Regions from separate parts of the Brevibacillus borstelensis genome, predicted to be linked through region 1. Evidence: riboswitches for the same ligand, from Rfam matches in the RefSeq annotation. Region 1 holds a riboswitch; each other region holds the start of a gene.

Evidence for each region. Region 1 has a riboswitch for S-adenosylmethionine ahead of V5G20_RS25825 (sugar ABC transporter substrate-binding protein). Riboswitches for the same ligand answer to the same signal wherever they lie in the genome.
Region 2: linked by a shared signal. The riboswitch ahead of metK (methionine adenosyltransferase) and the one ahead of V5G20_RS25825 (sugar ABC transporter substrate-binding protein) in region 1 are both predicted to bind S-adenosylmethionine.
Region 3: linked by a shared signal. The riboswitch ahead of V5G20_RS08660 (pyridoxal phosphate-dependent aminotransferase) and the one ahead of V5G20_RS25825 (sugar ABC transporter substrate-binding protein) in region 1 are both predicted to bind S-adenosylmethionine.

What each region holds. Positions count from the first base shown of each region.
Region 1 covers NZ_CP144922.1:5,379,820-5,387,194, reverse strand. The annotation lists gene V5G20_RS25835 (S-layer homology domain-containing protein) at 1-863, shown strand, start outside; gene V5G20_RS25830 (phosphotransferase family protein) at 1,107-2,045, shown strand; SAM riboswitch class I at 2,111-2,232, shown strand; gene V5G20_RS25825 (sugar ABC transporter substrate-binding protein) at 2,362-3,387, shown strand; gene V5G20_RS25820 (sugar ABC transporter ATP-binding protein) at 3,464-4,948, shown strand; gene V5G20_RS25815 (ABC transporter permease) at 4,950-5,945, shown strand; gene V5G20_RS25810 (catalase) at 6,231-7,375, shown strand, end outside.
Region 2 covers NZ_CP144922.1:769,574-776,948, reverse strand. The annotation lists gene V5G20_RS03580 (sensor histidine kinase) at 1-913, opposite strand, end outside; gene V5G20_RS03575 (polysaccharide deacetylase family protein) at 913-1,926, opposite strand; gene metK (methionine adenosyltransferase) at 2,112-3,317, opposite strand; SAM riboswitch class I at 3,456-3,556, opposite strand; gene V5G20_RS03565 (hypothetical protein) at 3,610-4,083, opposite strand; gene V5G20_RS03560 (S8 family peptidase) at 4,109-6,655, opposite strand; gene V5G20_RS03555 (SLAP domain-containing protein) at 6,865-7,375, opposite strand, start outside.
Region 3 covers NZ_CP144922.1:1,903,581-1,910,955, forward strand. The annotation lists gene moaC (cyclic pyranopterin monophosphate synthase MoaC) at 152-634, shown strand; gene V5G20_RS08655 (MFS transporter) at 642-1,982, shown strand; SAM riboswitch class I at 2,276-2,388, shown strand; gene V5G20_RS08660 (pyridoxal phosphate-dependent aminotransferase) at 2,494-3,669, shown strand; gene V5G20_RS08665 (hypothetical protein) at 4,004-4,387, opposite strand; gene V5G20_RS08670 (PLP-dependent aminotransferase family protein) at 4,549-5,748, shown strand; gene V5G20_RS08675 (family 1 encapsulin nanocompartment shell protein) at 5,835-6,683, opposite strand; gene V5G20_RS08680 (IMEF encapsulin system ferritin-like cargo protein) at 6,737-7,339, opposite strand.

The DNA of each region.
Region 1 (7,375 bases):
CCTTGGAAACAGCCAAGCCAAATACGCATGTGGATCAACGGTTCTCTTATAAACAGGAAACGGAACAACTCCTTGCCAATATGCGCGCCATGCTAGACATACAAACCGGATTTGTCAATTCCTTCGATCCGGGAGAAAGCATGCTGTACTACCTGCACTTATCCGAACGTGGAGGTATGAAGCAGCCACAGAAGAACAACATCGACTGGTGGCTGTCCTCCGATTATTTGCAAAAGCCGTTGACCAGAGAAGAAGCGAGCATGATCCTGTTCCATGTCCTGGCTCCTTACAAAATGCGGGCGACAACCCTCAAGCTGGATGAAGTGAAGCCTTACTATACGGGCTACTATCTGTGGAAGCACGATCCCAAATACGAGGATACGGCATCGCCCTATGCGGCAGCGATTTCCGAATTCTATCTCTTTAACGCAGACAAAAATTTTGACCCGAAAAAACAAATGACACGAGCGCAGTTTGCCATCGTCCTGAAACGCTTGCATGATCTTTGGAAACGCGATACGCCTCAGCAGTTCAAGGAAACGCAGCTTCGCCAGAAAAACATCGTCAACCTCTTCCTCACCGCCGCCAATCAGGCGTATGTCCAGAAGGACCCGTCGCGGATCGGGCAGTTTTTCAGCAAGGACGCCCAAGAGTCACTGGAAGAGATCGCTCCGCTCCCTCTGCATGATTACAGCGGCAGCCTGGTGGTCAGGAAAGATGACAGCAATCCGAAGCGATTGTGGGTGACAGGAAGCTATCAGCATACGCTGACAGGAAATTATCAGGTGGAATACTCTTTGGAACAGGAAGAATCAAGCCCGTATGGCTGGAAGATCGTAAGAGTAAATTACCAGCAGAAGTAGTTGGGAATTTGTGGGGGGGATTGGGTCAGGCGCTGGCTTTAGCAGTTGCAGTCCAGGTGAAAAATGCAATGGCTGCACATCCAACTAAAGCGATAAACAGCGATTGACCCGTAAAGCGAGCAAAAGAAGCGGACGGCCCATTCGAGAGCTGTCCGCTTTTCATTTTTCATCTTCTGCGGGAAACCGGGATGATTTGATCACGGGGATAGCGAATATTCCGGAAAAGGCAAAGGAGAGGTGCAAATGACAGAATCAACGGAAAGGGACTGCTTTCAAAGATTGGTTCAAAGGCTTGAACCCCAAAGCAAGCTGGTTCGCTCCTGGGAGTTGAAAGGCGGTGTCTCAGCGCAGGTGACGGCGCTTGAAATCGAGCAGCTTGACGGCAAAAGGAGAAAAGTGGTTGTGCGCCGGCACGGTGCGGCAGACATTGCACAGAATCCCCATGTGGCGGCAGATGAATTCAAGCTGATGGAACTCCTGAAGTCTGTGGGGGTGGCCGCGCCAGTGCCATTTTTCCTGGATCAATCAGGCGAGATTTTTTCCACGCCGTACGTCGTGATTGAATACATCGAGGGAAAGACTGAGTTCACTCCTGCCGATGTGACCGACCACGTTTTCCAGCTAGCTGCGCAGCTTTCCAGGATTCACAGTGTGGACGTCTCGAAGCTGGATTTGTCCTTTTTGCCCAAACTGGAGAAGGCATGTACCGAGAAAATCGAAAAACGGCCGGCAATCACAGATGAATCGCTGGGTGAGGGACGCATTCGGGATGTGCTGGAGGCAGTCTGGCCATTGCCTTCGCGGAATCCATCCGTACTGCTGCATGGAGATTTTTGGCCAGGAAATGTAATGTGGAGGGACGGACAGCTTGCTGCAGTGATCGACTGGGAGGACGCGCAGCTCGGAGATCCGCTCGCGGATGTTGCCAACGCCAGACTGGAGATTCTGTGGGCATTCGGCATCGAGGCGATGCTTCGTTTTACCGGTCGCTATCAATCCTTGACGAAGTTCGATTTTACAGACCTGTCTTACTGGGATCTGTTCGCAGCTTTGCGCCCGGCTTCCAAAATATCCGACTGGGGACTCGATGCGTCTACGGAACAAAAGATGCGGGAGGAGCACAGTTGGTTTGTCGCCCAGGCATTTGAAAAGATAGGGACAGGGAAGGGGAAAAAATCCTAGTTGACAGGTTTGAAAGCAGCCATTATATTCTGTATATACAAAAGGTTTTGATATGAGAATATGAACTCTTATCCAGAGAAGGCTGAGGGACTGGCCCAATGAAGCCCGGCAACCTAGCGCAAAGGAACACGTTTCTTTTGAGCCAAGGTGCTAACTCCTACAGGTAGCGATACCTGACAGATGAGAGGCGAAAATCCGCTGATTTAAGCCTCTTTCATCTGGAAAGAGGCTTTTTTGATGGAGCAAATGGATGTCGATTCCGGTTCAAAACCGCAGAACAGCGTACCGTGTTACTTTAAAAAGGGGGTTTTCCGATATGAAAAAGAAGTTTAGTTTGATTGGATCGCTTATCCTTTCTGCGTCTCTTTTGCTGACAGCTTGCGGCGGGGGCAACAGCGCGTCTTCCGGAAACGGCGGAGCGGGTGGCGGCTCCGGCGAGAAAGCAAAACGGATCGCGCTCGTGATGCGGCAAAACGTAGGCACATTCTCGGCTCAGTACATTGCCGGCGTCAAAGCCGAAGTAGAAAAGAACGGCGGAGAGCTGACTGTTTTCAACGCAGATACCGATCTGTCCAAAATGGCTTCCAACCTGGATGCGGCGGTCAACCAGCGTTTCGACGGCATTCTGATTGACCACGGCACTGCAGAAGCACTGCAGCAAGGAGCAGAAAAGGCTGTGAAGCAAAACATCCCGCTCGTGCTGTTTGATACAGACATCAAGCTTCCCGGGGTTCCGGTAGTAGAGCAGGATGACCAGAAGCTGGCTGAGCTTAGCCTGGAGAAGCTGGCTGAAGATACCGGCGGCAAAGGAAACATCGTGAAAATTTGGGTGGCTGGCTTTGCACCGATGGAAAAACGCCAGATCACGTACGAAGCCTTTTTGAAGAAATATCCGGATATCAAGGAGGTTGCCGCTTTCGGCAGCGCCACCAACAACACCGCGCTGGATACGCAATCGCAGATGGAAGCCATTCTGAAGAAGTATCCAAACAAAGGAGATATTACAGCGGTCTGGGCTTCCTGGGATGAGTTCGCCAAAGGAGCGACCCGCGCCATTCAGCAAGCCGGCCGTACCGAGATCAAAGTATACTCGATCGATTTGAGCGACGAAGACCTGCAGCTCATGCAGGATCCCTCTACCTCGTGGGTAGCGACTGCAGCGGTAGACCCGGGCAACATCGGACGGATTCAAGCCCAAACCGTCTTCAAAAAAATCAACGGCGAGCAGGTGCCGGACAGCGTCAAACTGAATCCTGTGCTGGTCAAGCGAGACGATTTGCCGACGGACAAGAAAATCACGATGGGAGATCTCTCCCAGTACGTGAAAGAATGGGGCAAGTAATCCTGCATAGATGGTGTAGCGTAATCCCGTTGATCATCCATCAACGGGATTCTTCCTTAATAAGGGGGGACAGAAAATGACGACTTTGCAGATGAACGGCATCATGAAGCAGTTCTCTGGCGTACCCGCGCTCCGTTCCGTCGATTTCGAAGTGAAAGCGGGAGAAGTTCACGCTCTGCTCGGAGCCAACGGAGCGGGGAAGAGCACGCTGATGAAGATTTTGACGGGAGCCTATGTGGCGGACGGAGGCTCCATTGTGATTGATGGCAGGGAGGCCGCGATCCAGTCGCCGCAGGATGCCAAAGCGCTCGGGATTCAATGCGTCTATCAGGAAGTGGATACGGCGCTGATCCCGTACCTCAGTGTAGCGGAAAACATATTGCTCGATCGCCAAATCCAAGCAAAGGGCTTGATCAGCTGGCGCCGCTTGTATGAAGAGGCGGAAGCGATTCTCGCAAGGTTTGGCTTTTCCATTCCTGTGAAAAAGCAGGTGGAAGCCTGTACGCTGTCCGAAAAGCAGCTGATCCTGATCGCCCGGGCGACGGTACAGCAGGCCCGATTCATTATTTTTGACGAACCGACAGCTCCGCTCAGCAACACGGAAACAGAGCGGCTGTTTCAGATCATCGAGCAGTGCAAGCAAGCGGGGTTGGGCATTATCTACATCTCCCACCGGCTGCCGGAAATTTTTCAAATCTGCGACCGGATCACCGTCATGCGCGATGGACAACGGATCTCTACCAAAGAGACGGCGGACACAACGATGGACGAGGTCATCGCCGCGATGCTGGGCAAGACATTCTCCGAGGAGTTCCCGAAGACCCAGGTGCCGATCGGCGAGACCATCCTGGAAGTGAAAAACGCCAGAGGAGGCAAGGTTCGCCGAGCGGACCTGCATGTGCGCGAGGGAGAAATCGTCGGTGTCGTCGGCCTGGTTGGAGCAGGGAAGACGGAGCTGGCACGTCTGCTGTTCGGCGCGGATGAGTGGGAGGATGGCAAGCTGATTGTAAACGGCAGGGCTTTGCGGCTTCGCACGCCGAAAGAGGCAGTCCAGGCGGGGATCGTCCTCGTGCCGGAGGAGCGCCGCAAGGAAGGGATATTCGTAGAGGAGTCGGTCGCCCGCAATCTGTCGGTGGCTACCCTGGCCAAATGGTCGCCAAGGGGCTTTGTGAAGCAAAGACTGGAGTCGGAGCAAGCCGAGAAGATCGTCCGAAAACTGGGGGTAAAGACAGCGGGCATTCGTCAGCCTGTCGGCCACTTGAGCGGGGGAAACCAGCAGAAGGTCGCTATCGGAAAATGGCTGGATACGGATGCGCGCATCTTTATGTTCGACGAGCCGACGAAGGGTGTGGACATCGGGGCGAAAAGCGACATTTACCGCCTGATCGGCTCGCTCGCCGCGGAGAAAAAAGGCATCCTGTATTTTTCCTGCGAGTTTCCCGAGGTGCTGGGGATTGCGGACCGGATCCTCGTCATGTTCGAGGGACAAATCGTAAAAGAGCTGAGCCGGGAAGAAGCGACCCAGGAGTCAATCATGTATTACGCAAGCGGGGGTGAATAAGATGGAAGCAAAAAAATACAGCTTGTTTGATTTTGTTTATAAATACGGAACAGTTGCCGTGATCGCCATCGTCATCCTGCTTTTTAGCCTGACCAATCCTTATTTCTTTACCTATGCCAACATCACGGATATTTTGCGCTCCATCTCCATCGTCACATTTGTGGCCGTCGGTGTTACGTTTTCCTTGATTGTCGGCGGATTCGACCTGTCTGTCGGTTCGACCGTCTCCTTGACTACCGTTGTCTCCGCATCGATGATGGTCTGGTACGAACAAGGAGCGGTCGCGACATTGACGGTTCCGATCGTTCTGGCCGTTCTGGTGGGCTTGATCAACGCGCTGTTGGTCGTGAAGATTCGGATTCCCGACCTGTTGGCGACCTTGGCGATGCTGTACATCGTAAACGGCGTCCATATGACCTATTCAAAGGGCTACTCGATCTACGCCAATATGCCGATGGAGGACGGGACGACTGCTCCGGGCAAATTTCAGGAATGGTTTCTCTGGCTGGGGCAAGGCGAGATTCTCTCCGTACCGGTGCCTGTGCTGCTTACCTTTTTGCTGGTGGCGGTCACGCATATTTATTTGACCTATACGAGACAAGGGCGCATGCTTTATATGACCGGAGGGAATGTGGAAGCGGCACGGCTCTCCGGAATACCCGTGAACCGGTACCGGACGCTTGCTTACGTGCTCTCTGCCCTGTTTGCCGGACTCGGAGGGATGCTCTTGGCTGCGCGAATCGGAACCGGTCAGGTGAGCAGCGGAGGCTCCATGCTGATGGATGCGGTGGCCGCGGCGTTTGTCGGTTTCTCTGTATTTGGCGCAGGCAAGCCCAATGTATTCGGCACCTTCGTCGGGGCCATCCTGATCGGTGTCCTGCTGAACGGCATGACGATGCTGAATCTTCCTTATTATGCGTATGACATCATTAAAGGAATTGTCCTGGCGCTGGCATTGGCAGTCACGTACTATCAATTGCGCAGAAAGCGGGCGTAGGAAGGATTGGAGTCAATCCTTTGCTGACTTGGAAGCCAAATGAAAGTCGCTACATACAGGGCGCAGCAGAAGAAGCCAGTTTTCAGGCTCACTTTAGGCTGTGCCCTGTAGCGGTTTTGCCGACCAACATCTCCAGAGTGTTACACATTCGTATGTGGCATGAAATTCCCTCTCTAATGGTTTCGCAGGCAATTTTTGCATAAAGCTACCCCCGCAGGAAGATATTACATATGTGCAACCAAAAAACGTGCAAGCAAGCTATTTGACTGAAAGCGGGGGAATGCAATGAGTGATGTTCATCAGGAACGAGGAGCGTCAGCGGAAGGAGAGAACGGGACCTCGGTAATGGGTGCCGGCGGCGTATACGACAAAAGAATGACTGCGGGGGAGGGCGAAGATTCTCTCACCAACCGGCAAGGACACCCCATTACGGACAATCAGAACATGAGGACGGTGGGCAGAAGAGGCCCCACGACACTGGAGAACTACGATTTTCTGGAAAAAATCACCCATTTTGACAGGGAACGCATTCCGGAGAGGGTCGTTCATGCGCGCGGGACAGGTGCCCATGGCTATTTTGAAGCGTACGGCAAAGTGGGAGACGAGCCTATAGCCAAGTACACCAGGGCCAAGCTGTTTCAGGAAGCGGGCAAGCGCACACCCGTGTTTGTCCGGTTTTCCACGGTCACCCACGGCATCCACTCGCCGGAGACATTGCGCGATCCGCGCGGCTTTGCCGTCAAATTCTATACGGAAGACGGCAACTGGGATCTGGTAGGCAACAACCTGAAAGTGTTTTTCATTCGGGATGCGATGAAGTTTCCGGACCTGATTCACGCGTTCAAACCGGACCCGGTGACCAATATTCAGGACCAGGAGCGCATCTTTGACTTCATCTCCAACACCCCGGAAGCCATGCATATGATTACGTTTCTTTTCTCTCCGTGGGGCATCCCGGCCAATTATCGCCAGATGCAGGGCTCGGGCGTCAATACGTACAAGTGGGTCAACAAAGAGGGCGAAGCCGTTCTGGTGAAGTACCATTGGCAGCCGCTTTCCCAAGGCATCAAGAACCTCACGCAAAAGGAAGCCCAAAAAATTCAGGCACAAAATTTCAACCACGCTACTCAGGACTTGTACGAAGCAATCGAGCGAGGCGAGTACCCGGAGTGGGAGCTCTGTGTCCAGATCATGAGCGATGACGAGCATCCGGAGCTTGATTTTGATCCATTGGACCCGACCAAGCTTTGGCCGGAGGAACAATTTCCGTTTCTCCCTGTAGGCAAAATGGTGTTGAACAAAAATCCGGAAAACTACTTTGCGGAGGTAGAGCAAGCATCCTTCGGGACGGGCGTACTGGTCGACGGACTGGATTTTTCCGATGACAAGCTGCTGCAGGGGCGGACGTTTTCCTACTCTGACACACAGCG
Region 2 (7,375 bases), 960 kb from region 1:
AATGCTTTTCAACATTGTTCAAGCACTCCTGCACCAGTCGAAACATCGCAGCCTTTACAGAGCTTTTCAGCGGCTGCTCTACGCCAAAGACAACCAGATCAACGGAGATTTTCGTGCGGTCCTCATACGTCTGAATGTACTTCTGCAGCGTCGGGACCAGCCCCAGATCATCCAATGCCATGGGCCGAAGGTCAAAGATAATCCGTCTGACGTCAGCCAGACTGAGGCGGACCATTTCCTTCAATTCGTGCAGCTCCATCTGCGCTTCCAGAATGCGTTCATTTTTCAGCATCTTTTCGACAATTTCAGACCGCAGCACGACGTTTGCCATGGATTGAGCGGGCCCGTCATGGATTTCACGCGCTACCCGCTTCCGCTCTTCTTCCTGCGCCTGGATTACTTTCAGACCCATCAGCTGATGCTGTTTGGCCTCCTCCAGAGCTTCCCCTACCTTGCTCAGGTCGCCGGTCAAGTACCCCAGCACAACCCCCATCTGCGTAACCAGCTTTTCTGCTCGCTCGATTGTTTCCTCCAGCGTGCGAAGCTGCCTCTCCAGATCGTTTCTCCGCTTTTTCAAATTGTCTTCCCGTTCCCGGTAAATGGACAATTCTACCTGAATACGGTTGGCTTCTTCATAAGCGATGCGGATGTCTTCCTCTGTGTATGTCTGAAAATTACGGCTAACCAACACCAGGCGCGCTCGCGCCCTTCGGTAGGAGAGCTCCAGTTCATCTACCTTGCTTATCACTTTCGCTATTTCCTGCCGCAATTCATGCAAATCATGTTTTAAGGAATTTCCTTCTTGCCTGGCATTTTCGGCGATCTCGAATATTTGCGATTTGCTCGTCTCTACCGTCTCGATCGTGCGATTGATCACACCATCCAACATGGTAATACTGATCGCCTGATTCATTATTGATCTCCTTCTACCTCGTTTTTGACCGTCTGGAACAGCGCCTGCAGCTTGGGCACATCCATTTCCCTGATCCCGACATCGTATCTGGGGATGGAAAGCGGATTCACCTGGGCCGTTACCACACCTCGATTTGAATTGAAGACAAATCGGTAGCCCGCTTGCTTGGCTATGTCCAGTACGATGTCATTGCTGTATCCAAACGGCAAGGAAATAGCTTGCACCTGCTTGCCCACCAGATCGCTCAAGCCGACCCGCGACATCGTAAAATCTACGTAAAGGCGATTGCGGTATTCTTGTTCGTCTTCGAGCCGTTTGAGCTCCTCCATGTACACAGGTGCTGTCTCCGGTCCCAGATCTCCCCATTCGTTGCGGGCCCTCTCGTCGTGAAGACTGTATGTATGAGAAGCGATCTCCACCAACCCGGTCTGCAGCATTTCCTTCACTTGCGGACGGGATAGCGGCGTGGTCATTTTTTCTCTCTTTCGCTCCTCGGTATCCCGCAATCGTCCAAGTATGGCAAAGTTGACCGATGGGAACCGATACTGCTGCATTACGGGAAAAGCATGTGTGTAATAACTTTCATACCCATCATCAAATGTAAGCAAGACTGCATTCTCAGTGGGCAAAACTCCTGTCTCGACAAAACGCACAAATTCCGCCAGTGATATCGGATGAAAATTGTTCTCGAATAAAAACGTCATATGCTCTCTAAACTGCTCCGCCCCAATAACATAGCGCTGGTCAGAATCGTCGGTCACATGATGGTACGTCAATACGACTACCCGATCTCTATACCAGAGCTTGGAGGACGCTGCTTCTTCCCGTTTTTTTTCTGTCTGTGGTGCAGCCGATTGCTCCTCGCTTGTGCTTATAGACGTAGTGACATGGGGGAAAGGTTGCACTTTTGGAGCCTCCTCTTTAAAAAAAGAGGCAGTATCGGGCAGTCCGGCAGTCACAACGAGCCCTAGCGCAATGAAAAATACGAGAAAGAAGGGCCACCTCTTCGGCACAAAAAACTCCCTCCTTTATGCCTATATAGGAATTTCGACATATACGAACGGATTCCTTTATGAACTGAATTCCAGCAGTTTGCCGCAAGTCTTAAGGCCTAGTCTTCTTAAAAATATAGAGGAAATCCGTTTTCAATGACAGAAAAAGAGCCTAGTGTGTATCACTAGGCTCTCGCGCTTGGTCTTTACTTGGACAGCCCTGCTGCATCCTGCTTGAGCGCTTCTGCCTTATCTGTGCGCTCCCACGGCACATTCAGATCGTTGCGGCCAAAATGGCCGTATGCCGCTGTCTGCTTGTAGATAGGACGACGCAGGTCAAGCTGCTTGATGATACCTGCAGGACGAAGATCAAAATGCTTGCGGATTAGTGTTACCAATTGGTCCTCGGCAATCTTGCCGGTCCCAAATGTATCTACGCTGATGGACACTGGCTGTGCGACACCAATTGCATAGGCCACTTGTACTTCGCATTTTTCAGCCAAGCCGGCAGCGACGATGTTCTTCGCTACATAGCGGGCTGCATATGCGCCGGAGCGGTCCACTTTTGTCGGGTCTTTTCCGGAGAAAGCACCACCGCCGTGACGAGCGTATCCGCCATAGGTGTCGACGATAATTTTGCGGCCTGTCAAACCGGCATCCCCTTGTGGTCCGCCAATAACAAAACGGCCAGTCGGGTTGATGAAGTATTTGGTCTCGGCATCCAGAAGCTCTGTTGGCACGACAGGCTTGATCACGTGCTCCATCAGGTCGTTCTTGATTTGTTCCAGAGTGGTTTCCGGAGCGTGCTGGGTAGAAATAACAATCGTATCAATACGAACCGGCTTATCGCCGTCGTATTCTACAGTCACCTGTGTTTTACCGTCTGGGCGCAGGTAGCTCAAAGTGCCGTTTTTACGCACTTCGGTCAGACGGCGAGCCAGCTGGTGAGCCATGCTGATCGGCAAAGGCATCAGTTCAGGAGTCTCGTTGCAGGCGAAACCAAACATCAGACCTTGGTCGCCGGCACCAATCGCTTCAATCTCAGCATCAGTCATTTTCCCTTCGCGGGCTTCCAGCGCCTGGTCTACACCGAGGGCGATATCGGCAGACTGCTCGCCGATAGCGGTCAGAACGCCGCAAGTGTCGGCATCGAAACCAAACTTAGCGCGATCATATCCGATTTCACGGATGGTGTCACGGACGAGCTTTTGAATATCCACGTACGTGTTCGTGGTGATTTCCCCTGCCACGAGTACCAGACCAGTGGTAACGGAAGTTTCGCATGCTACGCGAGCATTTGGATCCTTGGACAAAATGGCGTCCAGGATAGAGTCGGAAATTTGGTCACAAATCTTATCCGGATGACCTTCGGTGACGGATTCAGAAGTAAACAGACGACGACCTTTTTGCAAAGACATGTGTACTACCTCCTTTGACCTCATACAAATAGTGTGGTAGCCGAAACAGGTTCTTATTAGACGAAGGCACAAGCAAAAAAAAACCTTTTCCTGTTTTAGAGGAAAAGGTGCTTGGTGTTTGCGTTCCCTACCCTCTTATCGGCCAGAACAGGTATCCGTTCTGCTGGTTAGCACCGCTCGAGTCGGTTGCCGGGCTTCATGGGGCCAGTCCCTCCGCCTGCTCTGGATAAGAGTATCCATTACGGATAATAGAATAATCGTTTTTATAGCCGGTGTCAATAAGCGCTTAGCGCAATTCGTATTTACCGCGAACCATAATGTGCGCGACACCATTGTAGTTTGCATTCAAGCGCAATCCGCGATTGTCCGAACGGGCGATCAAGAGCAGATGATTGGCAGCGACCTGAGCTCCCGCTCGGAGGTCCTTGCCCTCGGTAATATCTGTCAAGCCATCGCCTTTATCGCCGGCTACTGCTTGTACTTTTCCCGTACGGACGATAAATTCCGTACCCTCAAAACCGTACAGCGTCTGCCCCGGGTGCAGCTCAACCACTGTCAACCCCGTCGAGACGGATGCACCGCCTGTGCCTGCGCCTCCGCCAAGAGCTTTTTGAATTTGCTGATCCACATAGCTTTTGGTGACGACCGGATCATCCGCTGAGCCCGGGACACCGGAAACGCCGTCTGCCATCGCCTGCGAAGCAAAGACCCCCATCCCGACAATTGCTATGGCGAGGATTCCCTTGGTTGCTTTTTTCATTTATGTTCTCTCCTTTTCCATAGAGTTACAAACTGTAAGCCTTCGCCAGCAGGACGACCACCTCTGCACGTGTAGCTCTTCCCTGCGGCTTGAACGTCCGTCCGTAACCGCTTATCCACTTTTTCGCCGTCAGCGCCTCAATGGCGGGAGACGCCCAGTGACTTGTCGGCACGTCGGTAAACGATGACCTGCTGCGATTATAGAGCACGAGATTATTTGCTCTGGCTACCATCAGTGCCATTTCTGCCCGTGTGATCGATTGATCCGGCAGCATGGTGCTGTTTGGATAGCCGCTGATGATGCCGAGCTGGTGGGCAGTCAGCAGATTGCCATAGGCCCAGTGATTTTTAGAAAGATCCTTGAACGGATTTCTGCCTGTATACGTAACGATATTCATCCCTTTGGCCCGCATGGACTGGATCAGCATCGTCGCAAACTGGCCTCGAGTCACCGACTGGTCAGGCTTGAAGGTCGAATCATCAAAGCCTTTGACGACTCCCTTCGTGCTGAGTCTGGCGATCTCGTTGCGGGCCCAGTGCGTGGAAATATCACGATAACCCGCGATCAAAGGCTGCTTGGTCAAAGTCAGCCGGTACGAATCGTATTTAAACGGCAATGTGGTTGTCAGACGGATATAATACTTGCCCGGCTTCAGCTTCATGCCAAGCACCTCTTTGCCCAGATCGGACAGCTGCGCTACGTCGTTTGTGGCAAAGAGCGAGTAGTTCAATGTATCCGAACCGTACAGCTCCAGCCGCATCCCTGTCGATACGGGAACGAACGGAGCGCGTATGCTGACGTAGGATTCGGAATCGACCGTAAATTGGAACCAGTCCTGATCGGTATGAGTAGGCAAGGTTCCTGTCATCAGCGTTCCGTTGGCCAAAGGTGACGCCTGGCGATATGTATCGTTGGGCTCATTGGTATCCTTCCGAATCGGCGTATAGGACACGTCCAGCTTGTACTCGCCGTTCACCTGATTTCGCCAGTACTCGGTCAGCCTGATGTAGTATTTGCCCGGCGATACTTCCTTTTGGGCGCGCTCGGTCGGGTCATTCCGGTCGCCTTTGTCAAATTCTTCAAAGGCTTGTCCCTCTTTGCCGATCTTCATGTTCAGATCGATCCGCTTGGTATCGGCAGTGACTGTTACGTTTAGCCGGCCGTATTCGCGGACATAGTAAGAAAACCAGTCCTCGTCGCCCTCTTCATGGAAGTTCCCGATTACGGAAATTTGGTTGCCTACCAGCGGGCGGGCCGTATCCATTGTATTGTTGCGCTCATACTTGTCCGGATTGATCGTAAACCGGCTGGTCAACAGATAGGTAAAGCCCTTCACACCGAAGCTTCGCTCCATCCTGATGTACATTCTACCAGCTTTCACCGGTACAGTCAGCGTGTCTCCGTTCCCTATGTAATAGGTAGAAGCTTCGCGATTTTCAGGGAAGAAAGTAGCAGCCAGCGCGGTTGTATTCGTTGAAGTGACAGTTGCGACCAGTGTCACTTTTCCGTCATAGGGAATATCCATGAAATACCAGTCCATTTTGTCGGACTCGGACAAACTCGCCCTCAGCTGTGATTCAATCGGAAAAGCCTTGGCCTGACTCCGAGTATTATTTGGTTCATGAAAATCCATAGACAGCTTTTCGGTAATGGCTCGATTGACATCGACCAGTCCATATCCTGTTTGCCGGTCCCACCCTTTCTCACCGAGATCCTCAGCCGTCTGGTACAAGAGCTGGCGTACATCCAGCGGCGTCATATTCGGATTGCGCTCCAGCACCAATGCCGCAGCGCCCGCTACCTGAGGAGCTGCGGCTGACGTGCCGCTAAATGCTCCGTATTTCCCCTTGGGCTTGGTCGTGTAGATATTAAAACCCGGAGCGACGAGATTCAACTCCGGCCCTGTGTTTGAATCATAGAGCGGCTTCAGGTTTCCTTTTACAGCTCCAACTGCAATTACGGTTGGATAAGCAGCCGGATAGGCAACCCGGTTCGCTTCGTTTCCGCTGGCGGCCACTACAACTACTCCACTAGCTTCTGCTCGCTGGATGGCGGCCGTCAACGACTTTGAATAGGAGAGACTACTCACGGACATCAGAATGATTTTGGCTCCTCGATCAATCGCGACGTTAATTCCTTTTGCAAGCAGCTCTACATCTGTCTCGCCGTACTTGTTCAAGACCTTGATAGGCAAAACCCTTGCATGCCTTAAAACCCCCGAGACTCCGATGCCGTTATTCCCTCTGGCCGCCAATATGCCAGTAACAGCGGTACCATGTCCGTTTTGGCTGTCATCCTGGGCAGATTTCCCCGGCTCAACCAGGTTGATTCCCGGAAGGATGTTTCCTTTCAAATCGGGATGGTTATGGTCTACTCCCGTATCAAGGACGGCAATAGTAACTGTGCTCCCAGTAACTTTTCTCCAGGCCTGATCAGCTTTGATTTGCCTCAAATGAGTCTGATTGTTGATATATTCGTCATTGGTAATGGCAGCCTTCGCCCTCTGGCTTCCCCCAAATGCAGCCATTAACCCTACTGAGACAGCGACAACTGTTAAAATAAATTTCCTCATGTAACTACAGTCCTTCCTCCCTTTTCTCAACCGAAAAAGGAATACAGGTGTTTGAGCTTGTTTTTACAAAAAAGCCCGCTCCCTTGTAGCCTATTCTATTCATTTAGCATAGCGGAACGATAGTGTGAAACGCAACCCTATTCAGGGAATCACTGGAAATCGGATGCGATAGAAAAACCCCTTTTCGCGATGCGAAAAGGGGAGGGTTCTTACTGCAGAAATCCGTTTGACTTGGTTGACTTGGTTGCATCATACACTTTGGATTCCTTCTGCTTCTCGTAAGCTTTCGGAATAAAGACCGTGCACTCTTCCACGGAAAAATCTTGTTTCTTGATCGACGAAGCCGGGATCTGGAACGCAATTACGCGGAAAGCCTTTGGATCTACCTTCATGTTTTCCAATGTGTAGCTGACACGGGCGATATCTTCGCCGTTTGCATCATGAACAACAATCGGAACTTCGGTAAAGTCCAGGCGTTTGTCCAAGCCGTTTCGAAACAGTACAACTACTTTAAGACCGCCGTTTTCCCCTTTTTTCAGTCCCAATGCCTTCAGGTCTACCTTGCCCTCTTCGACTGGATTGGCAGCAAGCTGCTGACGGTAGTATTCCATTTCATCCATTTCCAATTCTCCTCCTGCTACTACAGATTCACCCGATTGTTTCCCCGGTCTTTGATAGCCCAGCGTAAGCGGGACCTCCTCCTCCGGCAGATCGGAAAAT
Region 3 (7,375 bases), 2.1 Mb from region 1:
CTACTTGTGACGATAACATAATTGCGCCTAACTGCCAAATCAGAGAGCGACTTCTTGCAGATTCCCGATTGATTTTCTACAGTGCTGAATGTAAGGTTAGATTATCGAAAAAGAAGGGCATTCCCAGGCGGAAAGCAAATGGGAGGAAGAAATGAACGACGAATTAACGCATTTTAACGATCAACAACGGGCCAAAATGGTGGACGTCTCCGAAAAAGAGGTAACCAAGCGGGTAGCGGTGGCTGTCAGCAAAATCACGATGAAGCCGGAAACGCTGCTGCGCATTCGCGAGGGGCAGATTGCCAAGGGGGATGTATTGGCTGTCGCACAGGTAGCCGGAGTAATGGCTGCGAAAAAGACGTGGGAGATCATCCCGATGTGTCATCCGCTGCCGCTGACGGGCATTGACATCCGCTTTTCGTATGCGGACAAAGCGACATTGGATATCGAGGCAACCGTCAAAACGACCGGCAAGACCGGCGTGGAGATGGAGGCACTGACAGCCGCAAGCGCAGCCGCGCTCACCGTTTATGACATGTGCAAGGCCATGGACAAGGAAATGGTAATCGGGCCGACGTATCTCCAGAGCAAAACCGGCGGGAAAAGCGGAGATTTTTATCGGAGCGAGGCGTAAACATCAGATGAGTCGACTATGGAATTCCTATCCGCGCAGCATCCGGCTTCTGGCCGTTGCTGCCGTTATTCATTCTACGGGCATGGCCTGTATCTGGCCGCTGGTGACGATCTACATCCACGATTTTCTCGGGAAGCCGCTCACCGTAGCGGGTGTTCTTTTGATGCTGAATCAGGGAGCGTACCTGATCGGCAGTCTGACAGGCGGGGTTCTCTTTGACCGCTGGGGGAAAATGCGCACAGTATACGCCGCGACAGCGGGAGCGGTAGCCGTAGCTGTGGCACTGGGCTTCACAACCAGCTTTCATACGTATACGGTCTTGCTGCTTTTGAACGGATTTTTCTCCGGCATCATGTTTCCTGTGCTCAATGCCCTGATCGGCCTCTTGTGGCCTGACGGCGGCCGCAAGGGCTTGAATACGGTTTATGTGGCACTCAATATCGGGGTAGCGATCGGTTCCGCCTCGGCGGGAATGCTGGCGAGCATTTCCTTTGCCTGGACTTTCTTTGGAAATGCGGCGCTGCAGCTGGCAGTTCTGTTTCTCTTTATCTTTTTGAGCCGCACGGTCGATCTTGAGCGCGGTCAGGAAAAAGAAGGCCGGCTCGTGGCAGCGTCGGCGAAGCACACAGAGGAAGGTGAGGGGGCACAGCTGCCTGCCGCGGGATTGGCGGAGAAGGCCGGCGGATCAAAAGGGGCCGCGGCGGCAATGGCGACGGATGCCGCTCAAGCTGCCGGTCGCCCGATGGCATGGCTAGCGCTCGGTCTGTTGTCGGCAGGGTTGTTGGTCTGCTGGATTATTTACTCGCAGTGGACGACTGTGCTGTCGGCGTATATGCAGTCGCTGGGCATCACGCTCAGGGAGTACAGCCTGCTGTGGACGCTGAATGGTGCTTTGATCCTGTTCGGGCAGCCGTTTATCTCCTGGGTGATCAGGCACTTCGCCCGTACGCTGAAAGCGCAGTTGCTGTTAGGCGCCTACGTCTTTTCGCTCTCCATGCTGATCTTGTCCCAGACGACGGTGTACGCCGGTTTTTTCGTGGCCATGTTTGTCATTACACTGGGTGAAATGCTGGTGTGGCCTGCCGTCCCGACCATCGCTGCCGAGTTGTCTCCACCGGGACGTGAAGGGTTCATTCAAGGCCTCATCGGGGGCGTAGGCTCAGGAGGACGCATGGTCGGCCCGCTGATGGGCGCCGTGATCTTTGAAGCGCTCGGAGCAAATGGGATGGTCTACTTCATGGCTGCTTTGGCTTTGGTCGCTGTCGCTTGCTTTACCGTGTACACGTCCTTTGTAAAGCGTCCTGAGATGAAGGCAGCTCTGCCTGCTCCGGAGAAGCTCGGGTCATGACAAGCAATGCTTGGACGGATACTCGTAGCTGTCAGGCGAAGACCAGCAGGCTTTCAGCCGAGGCCGCTCAGGCTGTCAGTCGAGGCCCCTCAGCCTGTCAGTGAGGCTCCTCAGTTTGTCAGTTGAGGACCGCCAGGCTGACAGTTGAGGACTGCCAGGCTGTCTAACGAGGCCCTGCAGGCTGCCGGGCCAGCAACAGCAAAGCAGCCCGGGCCATGGTTCGGGATATTGTATTGACACTCCCAACCTGCTCAAGTAGTATAGTAGACATTCAAAGTAAATAGGTTGCTGTTAACTTATCCAGAGAGGTGGAGGGACTGGCCCGATGAAGCCCGGCAGCGGATCTTGCAGGATATTCTGCAGATGCTGTGCCAATTCCAGCAGGAGCGATCCTGACAGATAAGAACGTGGAGACGCACGATCCGCCCCTTTTTCTGTTCAGGAAAAGGGGCTTTTTGCATGCCTGCTTCGATGTCTGGATTATTTTTGCGAAAGAAAGGATAGAAAGCCAATGCGCATCCAACCATCTGCCATGGTGGACCGACTGCCGACGCAGTTTTTTGCCACGCTGGTAGCGAAAACAAACAAGGCCATCGCGGCCGGACATGACATTATCAATCTTGGACAGGGCAATCCCGATCTCCCGACACCGCAGCATATCGTGGAAGAGCTGAGCGAGCAGGCCAAGCGCCCTGTCCACCACAAATACCCGCCGTTCAGCGGCAGGCTGGAGCTGAAGCAGGCCGTCGCCCACTGGTACAAGGAAGAGTTCGGCGTGGAGCTGGACGCGGAGGAAGAGGTAGCCATCCTGTTTGGCAGCAAGACAGGTCTGGTTGAGATTTGTCAGGTGCTGCTGAACCCCGGGGACGTCGCTTTGGTGCCCGATCCAGGTTATCCGGATTACTGGTCCGGCGTGGCTGTAGCTGACGGCCGCATGGTCATGATGCCGCTCAAGGCTGAAAACGCGTTTCTTCCGGATTACGGCCAGTTGAAGCCGGAAGATTTGGAAAAAGCCAAGCTGATGTTCCTCAATTACCCGAACAATCCGACGGCGGTCAACGCTCCGGTGGAATTTTTTGAAGAGACCATCCGCTTTGCCCGCAAGCACGAGATCGTCGTCTGCCATGATTTCGCCTATGGTGCGATCAGCTTTGACGGCAAAAAGCCGGTCAGCTTCATGCAGGTGCCGGGGGCAAAAGAAGTAGGAGTGGAGTTTTACACCCTGTCGAAAACGTACAACATGGCCGGCTGGCGCGTCGGGGCTATGGTCGGAAACAAGGAGCTCGTACGGCTGGTCAATTTGATTGAGGACCATTACTTTGTCAGTCTCTTCGGCGCTGTGCAGATGGCGGCGGCAAAAGCGATGACCGGCTCGCAGCAATGCGTACATGATCTCGTCTCCGTCTACCAAAGCAGGCGGGATGTGCTGTTCGCCGAGCTCCACCGGATCGGTTGGCAGGCCAAGCCTTCAGAGGGCTCGTTTTTCAGCTGGCTGCCTGTTCCCGAAGGGTTTACATCGGTCGAGTTTTCCGATTTGCTGCTGGAAAAGGCTCATGTGGTGGTTGCGCCTGGCGTCGGTTTTGGACCGACGGGCGAGGGGTATGTGCGCGCGGCGCTTCTTTCCAGCGAAGAAAGGCTGGCGGAGGCAGTGCGAAGGATTGAGAAGCTGGGGCTGTTTGCTCGGTAAGCTTGTTGGCGGGCTTCGGGTTATCTTGCTCCTTGTCCAGGGGCCGCGGTGGGGAGAAGCCTGGAAACAGGCTTCTCCTGCGATTCGGGGTGGCACAACAGGCTGAATCAAGCAGGATACTCACGGATAAAGCAGGCTTGATTCGAAATGATACTCACGGATGCCAAAACATAATGACGGCAATCTTTTCAAGAAAGACAGCCTTATTTTTCGTGTATAGCGGAAGCCATACTTGCAACATAAAGCATGGCTTCCCAAGCAAAAGGCCCGGAGCTATGATCGCTCAGGGCCTTTATGATGGCTTGATGGAATCAGGTGATACCCCAGGCCAGCTTTATGGACTGGGCGGGATCGGCGGTTGCCAGTTCAAGTCTATGTACCGTGTTTCGATGGTTTGCAAAGCGAGCTTCAGCTTTTGCGGAGGCTGCTCCATTCCTTTGACAATCAGGGTTTGGACCAATACGACTCCCTTGTCTGAATTCTCCATATACGTCTTGGCAAAATCGGTCCGAACGTCGAAACGCTTGCCGTTTTCGTCATACAGATTCCAGTAAGGGAAGCTCTCCAGTTTTCCCAAGCCCTTCAACTCGATTATCCAGACGGGCTCGAATTTGCCTACAAAAACCCGTCCCACCGTACTTTTGCTTTTTCTCCTGTTTCTTACCTCTACAGCCCGGTTTACCACCAAAAGAAAAGCAGGAAACATCTGCACAAGCATCGATACCCCCAACCAAAGTAGTCGCGAGTATAATCCGACGATTTCGACCGAGCCATCGCTCGACATAGCTAAAACCTATTCCGCCGATAGATTTGTGAGATTGGACTTATGACGGCCGCAGTGATAAAACAGGTATAAGCGAAATCTAGGGGGAACCGAACATGGAATATTCATTTTCCAAAGCAACCAGCGCACTCAGCTCCTCGGCCGTGCGCGAAATCCTGAAGCTGACACAGGGCAATCAAGTATTGTCTTTGGCAGGCGGCCTGCCGGCAGAGGATTCTTTTCCAATCGAAGAAATGAGAGAAGCCTTCAATCGCGCTCTGGATCACGGAGCAAAATCGCTGCAATACGGCTTGACTGACGGGTACATTCCGCTTCGGGAATGGGTTTCGTCCCGCATGAAACAAAAGCATATGAATGTTGGCGTAGAAAACATGCTGATCACTACCGGCTCCCAGCAGGCCGTCGACTTGCTCTGCCGTGTCTATCTGGACGAAGGCGACGTCGTGCTGGTAGAAAATCCAACGTATCTCGCGGCCGTGCAACTGTTCCAATTTCGCGGCATTCGAGCTATTCCGGTGGATGGAGATGCGGAAGGCATGGATATGGAGGACCTTGCCAGAAAAATCGCACAATATCGCCCGAAGATGGCCTATGTCATTCCGACGTTTGCAAACCCGACAGGAAAGGTTTGGAGTCTGGAAAAACGCTTGGGACTGCTGAAACAATGCCGGGAAAACAACATTTTGATTCTGGAAGACGATCCGTACGGGGAAATCCAGTTCGACGGCGCGGCGCCTTATCGCAGCATTTTTTCTCTCGATGAGCATCCGGACGGATCGGCTGTCGTCTACACCAGCACCTTCTCCAAAATCGTCGCTCCGGGTCTTCGAACGGGGTGGGCGATTGGAGACAGCCAGGTGATTCAGATGATGGTAAAAGCCAAGCAGGCAATCGACTTGCAGTCCAGCACAATCGACCAATTTGCTCTGTATGAGCTGCTGTCCCGGTTTGATTTGGAAAGCCATATTCAAAAAATCCGCGACTCGTACAAAGAGCGGATGGAGTGGATGCACGAGCTGCTCTGTCGTCAAACCAGCGGCATGAAGTGGAATAAACCGAGAGGCGGAATGTTCCTCTGGGTAGAGCTGCCGGAGCATGTACACTCCGAGAAGCTGCTGGCGCAGGCTGTCAAGGAAGGCGTCGCGTTTGTTCCCGGTATCCCGTTCTACGCGGACCAGCCTCAAACGAATACGATGCGCCTCAACTATACGCTGCTGGATCGGGAACATACCGAACTGGCGATCAACCGCTTGGGCAAAGCGTTTGCGGAGTACAGCCAGCTAGTCGCTCACTAGCGATAAATGAATACGTGGATCGAATAAAACAGGGTGTCCCGAAGTCTTTGACGACGGGGGCACCCTGTTTTTTGCAGCCTCGGTTATTATTCTTCTGTTTCCTCCAACGTGCAGATCGCACTCGGCCGCTTGATGCGGAGCACGACACACTCATAGACGCGGAACAGGCTGTTCATTTGCTCGTCTCCGAGGAAGGACGTATCGAAGTCTTCCGCAATAGCCAGGTCAAGGTTGTGACGGCCGGTTGCGACCAGGACGCCGGATCGGCCCTTGATGGTCGGGGATTGGAAGACGCCGTCGGTGACCAGATTGCGGACGTGCTCGATTTCCAGTACATTCGTTCCCTTGTGTACGCGGTGCAGAAGCGAGTACAGCTCAGGGGAGACGACCAATGCGTATGGACCGCTGTGTCCCATCTTCAACAGCTTGTTGCGCGCTTCCACGATGTCGGCAAAGGCATTGCCCGACTCCATCCAGTCGCTCTTCAAGTGGGTGAGACGCTCCTTCACATTCATCAAGCCCGGCAGGTCCAGACCCGGGGAGCCGTTGAAGATCAGGTCATCCTCCATGAGAGCGCAGCCGGCTGCCGCATTCGCAGCGGCACTCATATCCAGCGGCATACCCAATGTCCGGGCTTGGGCCACATCCCGCCAGTACAGCATGAAGTCTTTGTACAGGATGGGAATGGTCAGGCTGACCCGTTTGCTGGGCTGGGTCATTTCCAGCGATTCGCCGCGCAGGTTCAATCCGCCAAAGCGGGACTCGTCGTAAATATCGTTGGTAATCGTCTGAATGCCCTCACCGAGCGGGCCGTAAATATCGAGAAAGCGGCGGCCAACCAGCTGGCGTCGCGCCATATCAACAACGGTTTCATCCAGTTGCTTCCATTCATCGTGAGTCAAAGGGGAATCGGGATATTTGCGGAGCTTGTCCATTCCACATACCTCCAAATCGTTTCTGTTTACCTGCCGGAATCTGCAAGCAAAGTTTAAAACATGCCTTTTAAGCTGCCTACAGTCAGGCCCTTTCTGCCTGTTTTGGCTGCTGGGGCGGCAGCAGTCTTGCCGGTATTGGCAACTGCCGGAGAAGAGGAGGCTTTCAGATGATCCACCTGGTGGATATCGTATCCCTCGTCATGATCGGTCAGATCAGGCCGGTGCACATCCGAGAAACGCTCGCTTAGCGCTGCCATGATTTCCTTTACGCGGAGGTAGTCCTCCTGGGTGGATTCGCGCATGCTGTTTAGGAGCTGGCGGGTTTCCTCGTCTTTGAACTCATACAAAGATAGCTCCAGATGCTCGCGAAAATTGTGCAAGCCGAACCGTTCGAGATTGATGTCGGATAAAAGGCGGGACAGTTCGCGGTCGCTGAGCTGTTCCGCTTTTTTTGCCTCGTCGAGCGAGCCTATGTAGGGAATCAGCTCCTGCAAACGGCCGAGGCGCTGTTCTTCTTCCTCCAGGATGTGGTGGTAGTAGAGTCGCGTATGCTCGTCCTGTGCAGCATCGATAATGGGCTGGATAATCTCCGCAAAGCGGTCGATATAGCCCCTGGTTCGAGAAAATATGGCGTGCAGTTGTGACATTTCTTGCACCCGACGCCACCTCCTTGCAGGTGATTTGTTTCATTA